DNA from 2 places in the Mesobacillus boroniphilus genome. Region 1 is predicted to be linked to the other one. Evidence: a T-box and tRNA genes for the amino acid it is inferred to sense, from the RefSeq annotation. Region 1 holds a T-box; the other holds one or more tRNA genes.
The links. The T-box of region 1 lies ahead of ileS (isoleucine--tRNA ligase). A T-box ahead of a tRNA ligase gene usually reads a tRNA of that ligase, here a tRNA-Ile.
Positions count from the first base shown of each region.

Region 2: it has a tRNA-Ile gene. The T-box ahead of ileS (isoleucine--tRNA ligase) is inferred to sense a tRNA for this amino acid. The anticodon was not compared.

Region 1 covers NZ_QTKX01000001.1:581,079-588,392, forward strand. Annotated here, with positions in the region: gene pgeF (peptidoglycan editing factor PgeF) at 1-165, shown strand, start outside; gene DYI25_RS02865 (YggS family pyridoxal phosphate-dependent enzyme) at 165-851, shown strand; gene DYI25_RS02870 (cell division protein SepF) at 853-1,293, shown strand; gene DYI25_RS02875 (YggT family protein) at 1,299-1,559, shown strand; gene DYI25_RS02880 (RNA-binding protein) at 1,823-2,596, shown strand; gene DYI25_RS02885 (DivIVA domain-containing protein) at 2,688-3,209, shown strand; T-box leader at 3,259-3,502, shown strand; gene ileS (isoleucine--tRNA ligase) at 3,582-6,341, shown strand; gene DYI25_RS02895 (hypothetical protein) at 6,499-6,786, shown strand.
Region 2 covers NZ_QTKX01000001.1:2,551,812-2,559,125, reverse strand. Annotated here, with positions in the region: tRNA gene DYI25_RS13065 (tRNA-Gly) at 14-88, shown strand; tRNA gene DYI25_RS13060 (tRNA-Leu) at 99-187, shown strand; tRNA gene DYI25_RS13055 (tRNA-Arg) at 214-290, shown strand; tRNA gene DYI25_RS13050 (tRNA-Pro) at 308-384, shown strand; tRNA gene DYI25_RS13045 (tRNA-Ala) at 402-477, shown strand; tRNA gene DYI25_RS13040 (tRNA-Met) at 499-575, shown strand; tRNA gene DYI25_RS13035 (tRNA-Ile) at 615-691, shown strand; tRNA gene DYI25_RS13030 (tRNA-Ser) at 708-800, shown strand; tRNA gene DYI25_RS13025 (tRNA-Met) at 963-1,036, shown strand; tRNA gene DYI25_RS13020 (tRNA-Asp) at 1,040-1,115, shown strand; tRNA gene DYI25_RS13015 (tRNA-Phe) at 1,225-1,297, shown strand; tRNA gene DYI25_RS13010 (tRNA-His) at 1,336-1,411, shown strand; tRNA gene DYI25_RS13005 (tRNA-Gly) at 1,418-1,491, shown strand; tRNA gene DYI25_RS13000 (tRNA-Ile) at 1,495-1,568, shown strand; tRNA gene DYI25_RS12995 (tRNA-Asn) at 1,582-1,656, shown strand; tRNA gene DYI25_RS12990 (tRNA-Ser) at 1,664-1,754, shown strand; tRNA gene DYI25_RS12985 (tRNA-Glu) at 1,758-1,829, shown strand; gene glgB (1,4-alpha-glucan branching protein GlgB) at 2,536-4,494, shown strand; gene DYI25_RS12975 (glucose-1-phosphate adenylyltransferase) at 4,412-5,560, shown strand; gene DYI25_RS12970 (sugar phosphate nucleotidyltransferase) at 5,583-6,611, shown strand; gene glgA (glycogen synthase GlgA) at 6,608-7,314, shown strand, end outside.

The sequences.
Region 1 (7,314 bases):
AACCGTCAGATCCTGTTAAAAGCAGGTGTGGGAGACGGGAATATACATGTGACCGATTATTGCACTAGCTGCCATAATGAGCACTTCTATTCTCATAGACGGGATAAGGGTAATGCAGGCCGAATGATGGCTTATATTGGCTGGAAGGAGGATAGCCATCCATAATGAATGTCAGAGAAAATCTGGAGGTTATCCAGAGTCAAATTGCAGATGCCTGTAAAAAAGTCGGACGCAATCCAGAAGAGGTCAAGATCATTGCGGTTACTAAATATGTTTCACCAGAGCGGGCCCAGGAAGCCATCGATGCTGGTGTCATCCATCTTGGTGAAAACCGGGATGAAGGACTGCTTCATAAAATTGGCCAAATAGAGGACAAGCCGGTCTGGCATTTTATCGGGACGCTGCAAACGAGAAAAGTCAAAAACATCATCGGGCATGTTACATATATTCATTCATTGGACAGGCTTTCACTTGCGAAGGAGATCAACAAGCGATCCGATTCAAAGGTGAGATGTCTTATCCAGGTCAATGCATCCGGCGAAGAAAGCAAGCATGGATTAAGACCGGATGATGTCATAGGTTTTGTACAAGAGCTGCGTCAGTTTCCTAATATTGAAATCAGCGGATTGATGACGATGGCTCCTTTTACGGAGGATGAGCAATTGATCAGGGATTGTTTCATGACAATGAAAAGGCTGCAAGTAGATATACAATCGCTTGAGTATGATTATGCACCATGTAATGAACTGTCAATGGGAATGTCAAATGATTTTCAAATAGCTGTTGAAGAAGGCTCAACAATGGTGCGTATTGGCACTGCCTTGGTAGGCAACGAATCGGAGGTGCAATAATATGAGCTTAAAATCAAAAATTAAGACATTTTTTTTCCTGGAAGATGAATATGACTATAATGATGAGGAAATGCTCGAGGAAGAAACTGAACCTTTCAAGCCCAACAAACAGCCTGTCCAGCAAAAGCAGAATGTGGTAAGCCTGCAGAGTGTACAAAAGTCTTCCAAGGTGATCCTGATGGAGCCAAGAATGTATGCAGAAGCACAGGATATTGCTGACCACTTAAAAAATCGCCGGGCAGTTGTTGTGAATCTGCAACGTATCGAACAGGATCAGGCAAGGCGTATTGTAGATTTCCTCAGTGGAACAGTGTATGCGATCAGCGGGGACATCCAGCGGATCGGCATGAATATCTTCTTATGTACCCCGGATAATGTGGAAGTCACAGGAAATATTTCTGAGCTTATGCAGGAGCGGGATTACCAAGAGTCGAGGTGGTAGATTAAATGGAATTAGTAATAGGTTTAATAGCTCAGTTAGTCGGTCTTTATCAGTGGGCCCTGATTATTTATATTTTCATGTCATGGTTCCCTAATGCCAGAGAAACGACAATCGGCCAATTTTTAGCACGTATTTGCGAACCTTTCCTGGAGCCTTTCCGCCGGATTGTTCCTTCGATCGGCATGATTGATATTTCACCAATCGTTGCATTCCTTGTATTGCGTTTTGCTGTCAGCGGATTGTATCAGCTGGCTGCTTGGTTTTAATAAAGTCAATTCTTGCCTTGCAGGGTCTGGATCAGACCCTGCTTATTTTCTATCAATGTTTTTAAGCAGGCTCTTTTCGTAAAATGTGTTGCTTTCTTAACCAAAAGTAAAATCCGGCACCTGGGTTTTTACGAATGTGAACGTAATCCTTGTTCAGAAGTCTCCTCGAGAAGAGCCCCGATACCGTTAACTATGCGGGAACAAGTACAAGTTCGAAACACAACAATCATGCGAAAACAGCCTAAGTGTAAAAGGAGAGCAAAATGAGTATCTATCAGCATTTCCGTCCTGAGGAACGTGAATTTATCGACCAGGTCATTAATTGGAAAGAATATGTTGAACAAAACTATGCTCCAAAATTGACTGATTTTTTAGATCCGAGGGAGCAGCAAATATTATCCACAGTCATCGGCAAGCATGCTGATGTAAAATGGGAGTTTTTTGGCGGAGCAAAAGGTACCGAGAGAAAGCGGGCATTGCTATTTCCTGAGTATCTGGAAGCTAAAGAAGAGGATTTCCAAATAAAGCTCTTTGGAATCGATTATGCAAAGAAGTTTGTGAATATTGAACACCGTCAAGTTTTGGGCAGCTTAATGTCCCTTGGTTTGAAGCGTGGGAAATTTGGAGATATCCTGATTGATGGCGATGTGGTTCAATTTTTCGCAGCTGAGGAAATCGCCGATTACATCCGGCTTCAATTAGAATCGATTGGCAAGGCATCAATTGGCTTGTCAGAACTTCCATTTGAAAATGCAGTCGCGATTGCTGAGGAATGGAATGAAATGAACACTACAGTCTCTTCACTGCGCCTAGATACCGTCATGTCTGCGCTATTCAATCTTTCAAGACAAAAATCCCAGCTGCTCATTCAGCACGGCCAAGTAAAAGTCAATTGGACAGCGATTGAAAATACTGCATTTGAATGCGGCGAAGGCGATGTCATCTCCGCACGTGGATACGGGCGTGCGAAAATGATCACAATTGAAGGAAAAACAAAAAAAGATAAATATCGAGTTATTGCCGGAAGAAAAAAATAATTATATAGTAATAGAAGAAGGATTTTTAGTTTATTTGTCGAATCATTGCTTTAAGTACATAAAGGATTATAACTTAATGGGAGGTGGCGTCATGCCTTTAACGCCGTTAGATATACACAACAAAGAATTCAATAAGGGATTTCGCGGGTATGATGAAGATGAAGTGAATGAGTTTCTTGATAATGTGATCAAGGACTACGAACTAATTATCCGAGAGAAAAAAGAGCTTGAAGAAAAGCTGAATGAAATGAATTCAAGGCTTGGTCATTTTACGAATATTGAAGAAACACTTAATAAATCAATTGTGATTGCTCAGGAAGCTGGGGAAGAAGTCCGCCGCAATGCGCAAAAGGAAGCGAAGCTGATTATCAAGGAAGCGGAAAAGAACGCCGACAGGATCATCAATGAATCCTTATCCAAGGCACGTAAAATTGCTTTGGAAATCGAAGAGTTAAAGAAGCAGTCTAAAGTATTCAGGACAAGATTCAAGATGCTGATCGAAGCGCAGCTTGATATGCTGAACACCGATGATTGGGATCATCTGCTTGAATATGAATTGGATTCAACAGAATTGAAGGCTTCAGCTAGGGAAGAAGAAGATTCACTGGCTTGACGGAGACACGTTCTTTCGCATATAATTTCATAACAAAGTGCAATACATGACAGAAACGGTGACAGGGACAGTATGGCGTTCCAGTTGCTTGCTTTTCAGCGAATTGGGGATGGTGGAAGCCCATTGCAAGCGGATAGCCAGAAAATCACCCTATAGTTCCGAGCTGAACATCCGGAAAGGATAATTAAGCGCAGGCGTGACATTCGCGTTAAGAATGCTAAGAGGACAGGATGATTAATATCTTGTCTATTTAGGGTGGTACCGCGGGATTAAACAACCTTCTCGTCCCTTTTCAGGGATGAGGAGGTTTTTTTTATTTCCATGATCCGTGTATCTCATGATTGCAACGGTTAATTTAGGAGGATCAATTTAATGGAGTACAAAGACACTTTACTCATGCCGAAAACCGAGTTTCCGATGCGCGGAAATCTTCCGAACAGGGAACCGGAAATCCAGGCCAAATGGGAAGAAATGAGCATCTACGAAAAAGTTCAGAAACACACAGAAGGGCGTCCGCTTTTCATCCTTCATGATGGACCTCCATATGCTAATGGAGACATCCATATGGGGCATGCACTTAATAAAATTCTCAAAGATTTTATCGTCCGTTATAAATCAATGAGCGGTTTCTGCTCTCCGTATGTTCCAGGCTGGGACACACATGGTTTGCCAATCGAGCAGGCACTCACGAACAAAGGTGTAAAACGCAAGGAAATGACGGTCGCTGAGTTCAGGAAGCTTTGTGAAGAGTATGCTTACGAGCAAATCAACAATCAGCGCGAACAATTCAAGCGTTTAGGTGTAAGAGGTGACTGGGAAAACCCGTACATCACACTGAAACCTGAGTATGAGGCACAGCAAATCAAAGTATTTGGCGACATGGCCAAAAAGGGATACATCTACAAGGGCAAAAAGCCTGTTTACTGGTCACCGTCAAGTGAATCTGCACTTGCAGAAGCTGAGATCGAGTATCAGGATAAGCGTTCTGCATCTATCTATGTTGGCTTCCCTGTTAAAGATGGCAAAGGAGTTCTTGATCAGGATGTTGAAATCATCATCTGGACGACAACTCCATGGACGATTCCTGCCAACCTTGGAATTTCCGTCCATCCTGATTTGATTTACGTTGTGGTAGAAGCTGGCGGAAGGAAATTCCTTGTTGCTGAAGAACTTCTTGAAGCAGTTACGAATGAAATCGGCTGGGAAAATACTTCAACAGTTAAGAAAGTTGCAGGTAAAGAGCTTGAAGGTGTCCTTGCAAAACATCCATTATACGGCCGTGATTCACTAGTTATGCTTGGCGAGCACGTTACGACAGATGCTGGTACAGGATGCGTGCACACTGCTCCAGGACACGGGGAAGATGACTTCCGTGTCGGCCAGAAATACGGCCTTGAAGTTTTATGTCCTGTCGATGATAAGGGTGTTATGACATCTGAAGCAGAAGGCTTTGAAGGATTGTTCTATGATCAGGCAAACAAGCCAATCACAGAAAAGCTTGAGGAAGCTGGTGCTTTACTGAAGCTAAGCTTCATCACACACTCATATCCGCATGACTGGAGAACGAAGAAACCTGTTATCTTCCGTGCTACTGCGCAATGGTTCGCATCCATCAAGGATTTTCGCGGTGAATTGCTAAAAGCTGTTGAAGAAACAAAATGGGTGCCAGCATGGGGAGAAACAAGACTATTCAATATGGTCCGTGACCGCGGTGACTGGTGTATTTCCCGCCAGCGTGCATGGGGTGTTCCAATTCCGGTATTCTTCGCTGAGAATGGAGAAGAAATCATCACGGATGAAACCATCGAGCATGTTTCTAACCTATTCCGTGAGCACGGCTCAAATATCTGGTTTGAAAAAGAAGCAAAGGAATTGCTTCCTGATGGCTTCAGCCATCCTGGCAGCCCTAACGGCAATTTTACAAAAGAAACAGATATCATGGATGTTTGGTTCGACTCTGGATCATCCCACCAGGCGGTGCTTGTAGAGCGTGATGACCTCCAGCGTCCTGCAGACTTGTATCTTGAAGGTTCCGACCAGTATCGGGGCTGGTTCAACTCTTCCTTGTCCACTGCAGTCGCAGTAACAGGCAAGGCGCCTTACAAAGGAGTACTCAGCCATGGTTTCGCACTTGATGGAGAAGGCCGCAAGATGAGTAAATCAATCGGTAACGTTGTCGTTCCTGCGAAGGTCATGAACCAGTTGGGTGCTGACATCCTCCGTTTATGGGTAGCATCTGTTGACTATCAATCAGATGTGCGTGTTTCAGACGCAATCCTTAAGCAGGTTGCCGAAGTTTACCGTAAAATCCGTAACACGTTCAGATTCTTACTTGGCAATCTTTCTGATTTCAACCCTGCAACAGATTCAGTGCCATTTGAGCAGCTCCGCGAAGTTGACCAGTTCATGCTCGTAAAGCTGAATAAATTGATCAAATATGTACGCAATGCTTACGACAATTATGAATTTGCAGGCGTCTACCACGCGGTCAATAACTTCTGTACTCTTGATTTAAGTGCATTCTATCTGGATTTTGCAAAGGATGTCTTATATATCGAAGCTGCAGACAACTCAGAGCGCCGCGCAATCCAGACAGTATTGCACGAGAGTCTGCTTGCATTGGTTAAGCTGACTGCACCGATTCTTTCTCATACAGCAGATGAGGTTTGGGCATTCATTCCTTCAGCTAACGAAGACAGTGTCCAGCTGACTGATATGCCTGAAGCGAAGGAAATCGCAAATTCAGAAGCACTTGAAACTAAGTGGAATGCGTTCATGAAGCTTCGTGACGATGTCCTGAAGGCTCTTGAAGAAGCAAGGAACGAGAAAGTCATCGGTAAGTCGCTGACTGCGAAGGTTTCATTATACGTAAACGACAGCACAAAAGAACTTCTGGATTCAATCTCTGAAAACTTAAGCCAGCTGTTCATTGTTTCAGGCTTCGAAGTGGCGGGAAGCTATGACCAAGCTCCAGACGATGCGATCAAGTTTGACAGTGCAGCGATTGTTGTTACAAAAGCTGAAGGTGAAACATGTGAAAGATGCTGGGTTGTTACACCAGAAGTCGGCAAAGTTGAAGAACATCCAACACTATGTGAACGATGTGCAACTGTGGTAAAAGAGAATTACTAAAATGCAAAATGAAACTCCGGGTTTATGCCCGGAGTTTTTTCTATGTGTGCCAATTATCATCGAGGTTGGGAAATCCTGCAGTACATGTAAAAAGTTTAGCTGATTCAGCAAATTTTTGCGGGAAATAATAGCTGTAAACAGGAACGGGGGCAGATACATGGAAGGTAATCTTGATTACATTTACAATGAGCTCCGCGAAACGAGAACAGAATTGTTAGCGTACCTGAATCACGGCAATAAAGATGAGAGGATTTTGCAATACATTGTTGATGAACTAAGCGATATAGAAACAGCATTGGAGAAAATGGAATATGGTGAGTATGGTAAATGTGAAATATCTGGAGAATACCTGCCATACGAGTTTTTGCAGACCATCCCAACAGCAAGGTCAGCGAGTGAATTGGGGCAAATAGAACAATACTGCCGAAAACCGATTTATTCGTGAGTTATGCTGTTATTTCGGTATGGAGGATTTAAAAAGAGATCTCGAATAAATTCTTTATGATGCTGAGGATTGGATTAACTGGAAAAAATCATTGGAAATTTCCAAGTCGCCAATAAAAATGGATTTTCGCCAATAAACAGCTCATTATCGCCAATTAAATAAAATTATTGCCAATAAAATTTGAAAATCGCGAATAAAAAATATTTTTTCGCCAATAAACAATTTTAACACTTCAATTTATGCTAAAATCATCACCCAAAACCGCTGATTTTAATTGAAATTTCTCTGTTATTAGCTGTTTTACCACCTTTCAAAGTCAGTAACATCACTAAAACTTATAATATCTGTCGTTTTTTTAAAAATTAACCTGAATGGACAATTTTCAATTGGAGATTTGTCCAGTTTCCGCACCTAGCTCCTTGAAACGCTTCGGCCCTGCTCTGAAGTCACCTGTTAGGCCCTCCAGCGCTTGTCAGGGCTGATTAGGCGCTTGCGCTTTTCCTGATATGTGCTAAAATTCAAAGGTAA
Region 2 (7,314 bases), 2.0 Mb from region 1:
AAACATAAAGTTTGCGGAAGTAGTTCAGTGGTAGAATACAACCTTGCCAAGGTTGGGGTCGCGGGTTCGAATCCCGTCTTCCGCTCCATAGTTCTTAAGCCGGGGTGGCGGAACTGGCAGACGCACAGGACTTAAAATCCTGCGGTAGGTGACTACCGTACCGGTTCGATTCCGGTCCTCGGCACCACCAAGTTAGCTAAAATACTAAATAATGCGCCCGTAGCTCAATTGGATAGAGCGTCTGACTACGGATCAGAAGGTTATGGGTTCGACTCCTTTCGGGCGCGCCATTATATTTTCTCTTTATCGGGGAGTAGCTCAGCTTGGTAGAGCACTTGGTTTGGGACCAAGGGGTCGCAGGTTCGAATCCTGTCTTCCCGACCATGCTACTTATATTATATGGGGCCTTAGCTCAGCTGGGAGAGCGCCTGCCTTGCACGCAGGAGGTCAGCGGTTCGATCCCGCTAGGCTCCACCATAAAACTTTAAATAATAATTTGGCGGTGTAGCTCAGCTGGCTAGAGCGTACGGTTCATACCCGTAAGGTCGGGGGTTCGATCCCCTCCGCCGCTACCAAATTTAATCTGGTTGAACCTATTCAATCTAGGATATCCTGGACCTTTAGCTCAGCTGGTTAGAGCAGACGGCTCATAACCGTCCGGTCGTAGGTTCGAGTCCTACAAGGTCCACCATTGCTTATTTTTACACGGAGGTATACCCAAGTCTGGCTGAAGGGATCGGTCTTGAAAACCGACAGGCGGGTAACACCGCGCGGGGGTTCGAATCCCTCTACCTCCTCCATTATTTTATTGAATATTATCGTCGCGGGGTGGAGCAACAAGCGTTACTTCACTGAATATGCTGCGAGTTGTACCGATCGAGTTGCTTCTTGAATAAGCTACCTGAGATCGGGACAGTCCATGCTCACTAAGAGCATAAACAAAATAGTGTGATTTATATCGTCGCGGGGTGGAGCAGTCCGGTAGCTCGTCGGGCTCATAACCCGAAGGTCGCAGGTTCAAATCCTGCCCCCGCAATCTGGTCCCGTGGTGTAGCGGTTAACATGCCTGCCTGTCACGCAGGAGATCGCCGGTTCGATCCCGGTCGGGACCGCCATTTTTATAATTGCCAGCAGCTCAGTCGGTAGAGCAAGTTGCTCACATCTCCGAATAAGCTTCTAGCAAAGGACCTAAACCTATTGGGATTTAGGAAGCAATATTATAGTGGCTCAGTAGCTCAGTCGGTAGAGCAAAGGACTGAAAATCCTTGTGTCGGCGGTTCGATTCCGTCCTGAGCCACCTTATTTAATTTCAATTAATATGCATTTATAGATATGGCGATTGTGGCGAAGTGGTTAACGCACCTGATTGTGGTTCAGGCATTCGTGGGTTCGATTCCCATCAGTCGCCCCATTTTTTGCGGGTGTAGTTTAGTGGTAAAACCTCAGCCTTCCAAGCTGATGATGAGAGTTCGATTCTCTTCACCCGCTCCATAAGGGCCTATAGCTCAGCTGGTTAGAGCGCACGCCTGATAAGCGTGAGGTCGGTGGTTCGAGTCCACTTAGGCCCATTTTTTATATTATTCCGCAGTAGCTCAGTGGTAGAGCACTCGGCTGTTAACCGAGCGGTCGTAGGTTCGAATCCTACCTGCGGAGCCATTTTTATGGGGAAGTACTCAAGAGGCTGAAGAGGCGCCCCTGCTAAGGGTGTAGGTCGGGTAACCGGCGCGAGGGTTCAAATCCCTCCTTCTCCGCCACAAGGCCCCTTGGTCAAGCGGTTAAGACACCGCCCTTTCACGGCGGTAACACGGGTTCGAATCCCGTAGGGGTCATAAGGAAAACTGTTAGCATTCGTGCTAACAGTTTTTTTTTATTTAAGGATAACAAATCAGGATCAATAGCGTTGCCAGGTAGGTACTAGTTAACTTATAAAAATACTTCTGCTTCCCCAGCGTCGCCCCTGATTCCCAGTGAGTTAGTCAAAGCGCGACTTCGAAGACAGAACTCCAAGAGCTGGTGCATGTTAATAATTCTGATAGGTAGGAAAAGAATAGATTCTTTCTTAGTGGATGTTCCCGTAATGTGGCAGGGAAATAGATTACGGAAACATAATTCACGGTTGTATCAAAAATTCCGGAATCCGGTTGAAAAACTCTCTCTCAGCCTTAGTGTCCCTCCCTCAATAACTCTAACCTCTCACTCAAAACAAAAAGCAAGTTATACTTCAAAAATTTTATGAAAACGCTATCATTCCAAAAATGTTTTTCCGCTAATTTTCTCTATCAATCCTTATAAAATCAACGCAACCTTCCCCAAAAATATTATTCTATTTCAATTTTCGTTCTCCAAAATTCGCGCAATTGGAAGATTTAGTACATTGAAGCGCTGCCATTTAGATAGAATTGTCGAATACCGAAATTTGGTGAGAATTATTGTCGAAATATTAAAAAAATGTTTACAAGGAATTTTGGATGAAAACTAGAATACTACTGAAAAAGGGAGTTTTCATAAGTTTTGCAGAAGGCAGGTGGAAGGATCTTGGTGATTAATCCTACAGAGTTTGAATTGCATTTGTTCCATGAAGGCAATCTGTTTCAAAGCTACAATTTATTTGGAGCACATGTCATTAAAAATGGAACTGAAACATATACTCGATTTTGTGTGTGGGCTCCAAAGGCGACTCAGGTAAGGTTAGCAGGTGATTTAAATAATTGGGATGGGAATGGCTATGAGTTTCATAAAGTCAATCAGGAGGGAGTCTGGCAGCTCGCTCTAGAGGGTGATTTGACCGGTACCATTTATAAATATGAGATTGTGACTGCGTCGGGTGAGCACAGGCTCAAATCTGACCCTTATGCGTTTTTCTCCGAATTAAGGCCAAACACGGCTTCGATTGTCTATTCAATGGACGGTTACAAATGGAATGATCAGAAGTGGCTGCAAAAGCGTGAAAAGCGGACTACCCTCGGGGAGCCGATGTTCATATATGAGCTTCATGTGGGTTCCTGGAAGAAGCATGAGGATGGTTCTTTTCTTACATACCGTGAGCTTGTTGATGAGTTGATCCCATATATTGCTGAGCACGGATACACACATATTGAATTATTGCCTCTAACTGAGCATCCGCTCGACATCTCATGGGGCTATCAATCTACTGGTTATTTTTCCGTTACGAGTCGTTATGGACCGCCTCATGATTTCATGTATTTCGTTGATATGTGTCATCAAAATGGCATTGGGGTCATCCTTGATTGGATTCCGGGGCATTTTTGCAAGGATGCTCATGGGTTGTACCAGTTCGATGGCAGCTATGTATTTGAATATCAGCGGGAGAATGATCGTGAAAACCATGTTTGGGGCACAGCCAATTTCGACTTGGGAAAAACGGAGGTGCAGAGCTTTCTGATTTCGAGTGCGCTTTTCTGGTTGGAGAAATACCATATTGACGGCTTCAGGGTTGATGCTGTGGCTAATATCATCTACTGGCCGAATTCGATCCAGGCAGCGAACCAATTTGGAGTGGATTTTTTAAAGAAACTGAACAAAGCGGTCAAGGAGTATGAACCGGGAGCATTGATGATTGCGGAGGATTCGACTGACTGGCCGCAGGTGACGGCTCCTGTGGAGTATGGCGGTCTTGGTTTTACATACAAGTGGAACATGGGATGGATGAATGACACCTTGAAGTATATGGAGGAAGAATCCCATAACAGGAAGCATATACATGATAAAGTCACCTTTTCGCTGCTATATGCATTTTCAGAGAATTTTGTCCTGCCCTTTTCGCACGATGAGGTCGTTCACGGGAAGAAATCGCTTCTTGATAAGATGCCGGGCGATTACTGGCAAAAGTTCGCACAGCTTAGACTATTGCTTGGGTTCATGGCAGCACATCCGGGCAAGAAACTGACTTTCATGGGGACCGAATTTGGACAGTTTTCGGAATGGAAGGACAAAGAACAGCTTGACTGGAATCTCCTCGATTATGAAATGCATGAAAAGATGAACCATTATAATAAGGAACTAATCAAATTGTATAAGCGGTCTAAGCCGCTGTATGAGGTCGATCAAAGCTATGAAGGCTTTGAGTGGATCGATGCTGATAACCGGGACCAGTCGATTTTTTCTTTTATCCGGAAAGGGAAGAATCCTGAAGAACTTCTGGTCATAGTTTGCAATTTTACAGAAAAAATATATAGCGATTATCGAATCGGTGTCCCAAAGAATGGCGAATATCGGGAAATTTTGAACAGTGATGCTACAGACTTTGGCGGTTCAGGAGTTATAAATAAAAAAGTTTTGAAAGCGGAAGAAATAGCCTTTCATGGAAGGCCATATTCTATAGAGATGAGTATTTCTCCATTCGGAATCTCAGTCTTACGTCCTGTTATAAAAAGAAAGGGGAGAAACAATCATGCAAAAGAAGAAATGCGTAGCAATGCTGTTGGCAGGAGGAAAAGGAAGCCGGCTGCACTCACTGACGAAGAATCTCGCTAAGCCAGCTGTCCCTTTTGGCGGCAAATACCGGATCATCGATTTCCCGTTAAGCAACTGCACGAACTCAGGAATCCATACTGTGGGCGTATTGACACAATATCAGCCACTTTTGCTTAATTCTTATATTGGCATTGGCAGTGCATGGGACCTCGACAGGAAGGATGGCGGTGTCACTGTGTTACCGCCTTATGCGGAGAGTTCTGAAGTAAAATGGTATTCTGGTACGGCAAGTGCGATTTTCCAGAATCTGAATTATCTTGATCAGTATAATCCGGAGTACGTCCTTATTCTCTCAGGTGACCATATTTATAAAATGAATTATGAATTGATGCTAGAACATCATATTGAGAAAGGTGCCGATGTGACAATCTCGGTCATTGAAGTTCCATGGGAAGAGACAAATCGCTTTGGCATCATGAATACGGATGCTGAACTTAGGGTCACTGAATTTGAGGAAAAACCGGATGTAGCGAAAAATAATCTGGCTTCGATGGGAATTTATATTTTTAAATGGAGTGTTTTAAGGGAATATCTGATAAGGGATGATCAGAATCCTGATTCCAGCCATGATTTCGGAAAGGATATCATTCCTCTGTTAATCGAAGAAAATATGAAATTATTTGCTTATCCTTTTAAAGGCTACTGGAAGGATGTAGGGACAGTACAAAGCCTTTGGGAAGCGAATATGGATTTATTGGATAAAGATTGTGAGTTGAACCTGTTTGATCAGTCGTGGCGGATTTATTCCGTCAATCCCAATCAGCCGCCGCAATATATTTGCCCAGAAGGAGAAGTAACAGAGTCGCTGGTCAATGAGGGCTGCAAGATCGAAGGGGAGGTTTCCAGAACGGTCGTTTTTCAGGGAGTGACTGTGAAAAAGGGAGCTGTTGTAAAGGAAACTGTTATCATGCCGGATGCCGTTATTGGCCACAACTGTGTAATTGAAAAGGCGATTGTTTCCCCTGGAGTATATGTACCGGATGGAACAATCATAAAGCCAGGCGAGAGCGAGAACGACATCACATTAGTATCGGAAGAAACAATCGGTGAATTGCAATCCAATTGAACCGATTCGGGAGGAAAAAGAAATGAACAAACAATTATTAGGAGTAATAGATGCAACAACCGTTCACGATGATCTCCAGGAACTGTCCATTCACCGGTCGGTGGCAGCGATTCCTTTTGGCGGAAGATACAGGCTGATTGATTTTATCCTTTCCAATATGGTCAACTCAGGTATACAGAGTGTGGCTATTTTTCCTAAATTTCAATACAGGTCGCTGATGGACCATTTAGGGTCAGGCAGGAACTGGGACCTTAATCGAAAAAGGGATGGACTATTCTTCTTCCCTGCGCCTAATCTTGATAAACATTATACGGGAATCGGCACGCTGGACCACTTTGCTGACAACATTGACTTCTTTGAACGGAGTACCCAGGAGTATGCGCTGATTGCGAATTCCTATACGGTTTTCAATATGGATTTCCAGCCGCTGCTTGATTGGCATATCAAATCCGGCTGCGACATCACCGAGGTGCAAAAAGAAGGAAAATCAATGGGCATATACCTCGTGAAAAAGTCGTTGTTGATGGACTTGGTTATGACGCGCAATGAAACCGGCTACTCGAATATGAGGGATGTCGTGACCGATATAGATAGCCAGTTCCATCTCTGCTATTACAATTTTGAGGGATACGCCGCTATGGTTGATACGATTGAAAACTATTTCAGGACCAGCATGGATTTGCTGAAGCCTGAGGTCTGGAAACAGCTATTCCTGAAAGAGCGGCCTATCCTGACAAAAGTAAAGGATGAACCTCCAACCAGATATGATGCCGAGGCATCTGTCCGTAACTCGATGGTTGCCAATGGCGGGATGATTGAGGGTACGGTTGAAAACAGCATCATCGCCAGGGGAGTGAAAATTGGCAAGGGTACAGTCGTACGCAATTGCATCATCATGCAAAAAACGCAAATCAAGGAGAATTGTATCTTGGATTCAGTCATTGTTGATAAGGATGCAAGAATTGAAGCAGGAACAGTGATCACAGCGCCAGCAGAATCACCGGCTGTCATCCGGAAGGGTTCGGTCCAGGGAGTGGGGAGCGGATCGTGAAGGTTTTATTTGCTGTATCGGAATGTGTTCCGTTCATCAAGTCAGGGGGACTGGCGGATGTAGCGGGATCGCTTCCGAAGGAATTGAAAAAACTCGGGGCGGATGTCAGGGTCATTTTGCCGAAGTATGGCTTGATTCCTGAAAAATTCAGCTCAGAAATGAAGAAAGTGAAAGAGTATAATGTGCAATTAGGCTGGCGTTCACAATATTGCGGCATTGAGACTCTGGAGTATGACGGTGTTACTTTCTATTTTGTTGATAATGAGTATTACTTCAAGCGCGATCGTCTTTATGGGCATTATGATGATGGGGAGCGGTTCGCGTTTTTTAATAGAGCGGTCCTTGAATTTATAGCAGAGATCGAATTTTACCCTGATGTCATTCATTGTCATGATTGGCACACGGGAATGATACCATTTTTACTCAGGACAGAGTACTATAAGCGGCCTGGATTCGGATTGATTAGATCCGTGTTCACGATTCATAATCTGCAGTTCCAGGGAATCTTCCCACCAGAAGTATTGGGTGACCTACTGCAGATTGACAGCCAGTATTTCAATGAAGAGCAGCTGGAGTTTTTCGGGAACACCAATTTCATGAAGGGTGCATTGATTGCTGCTGACCATATCACTACTGTCAGTCCTACCTACAAGGAGGAAATCCAGACAGAATTTTATGGTGAAAAGCTCGATGGCATTCTGCG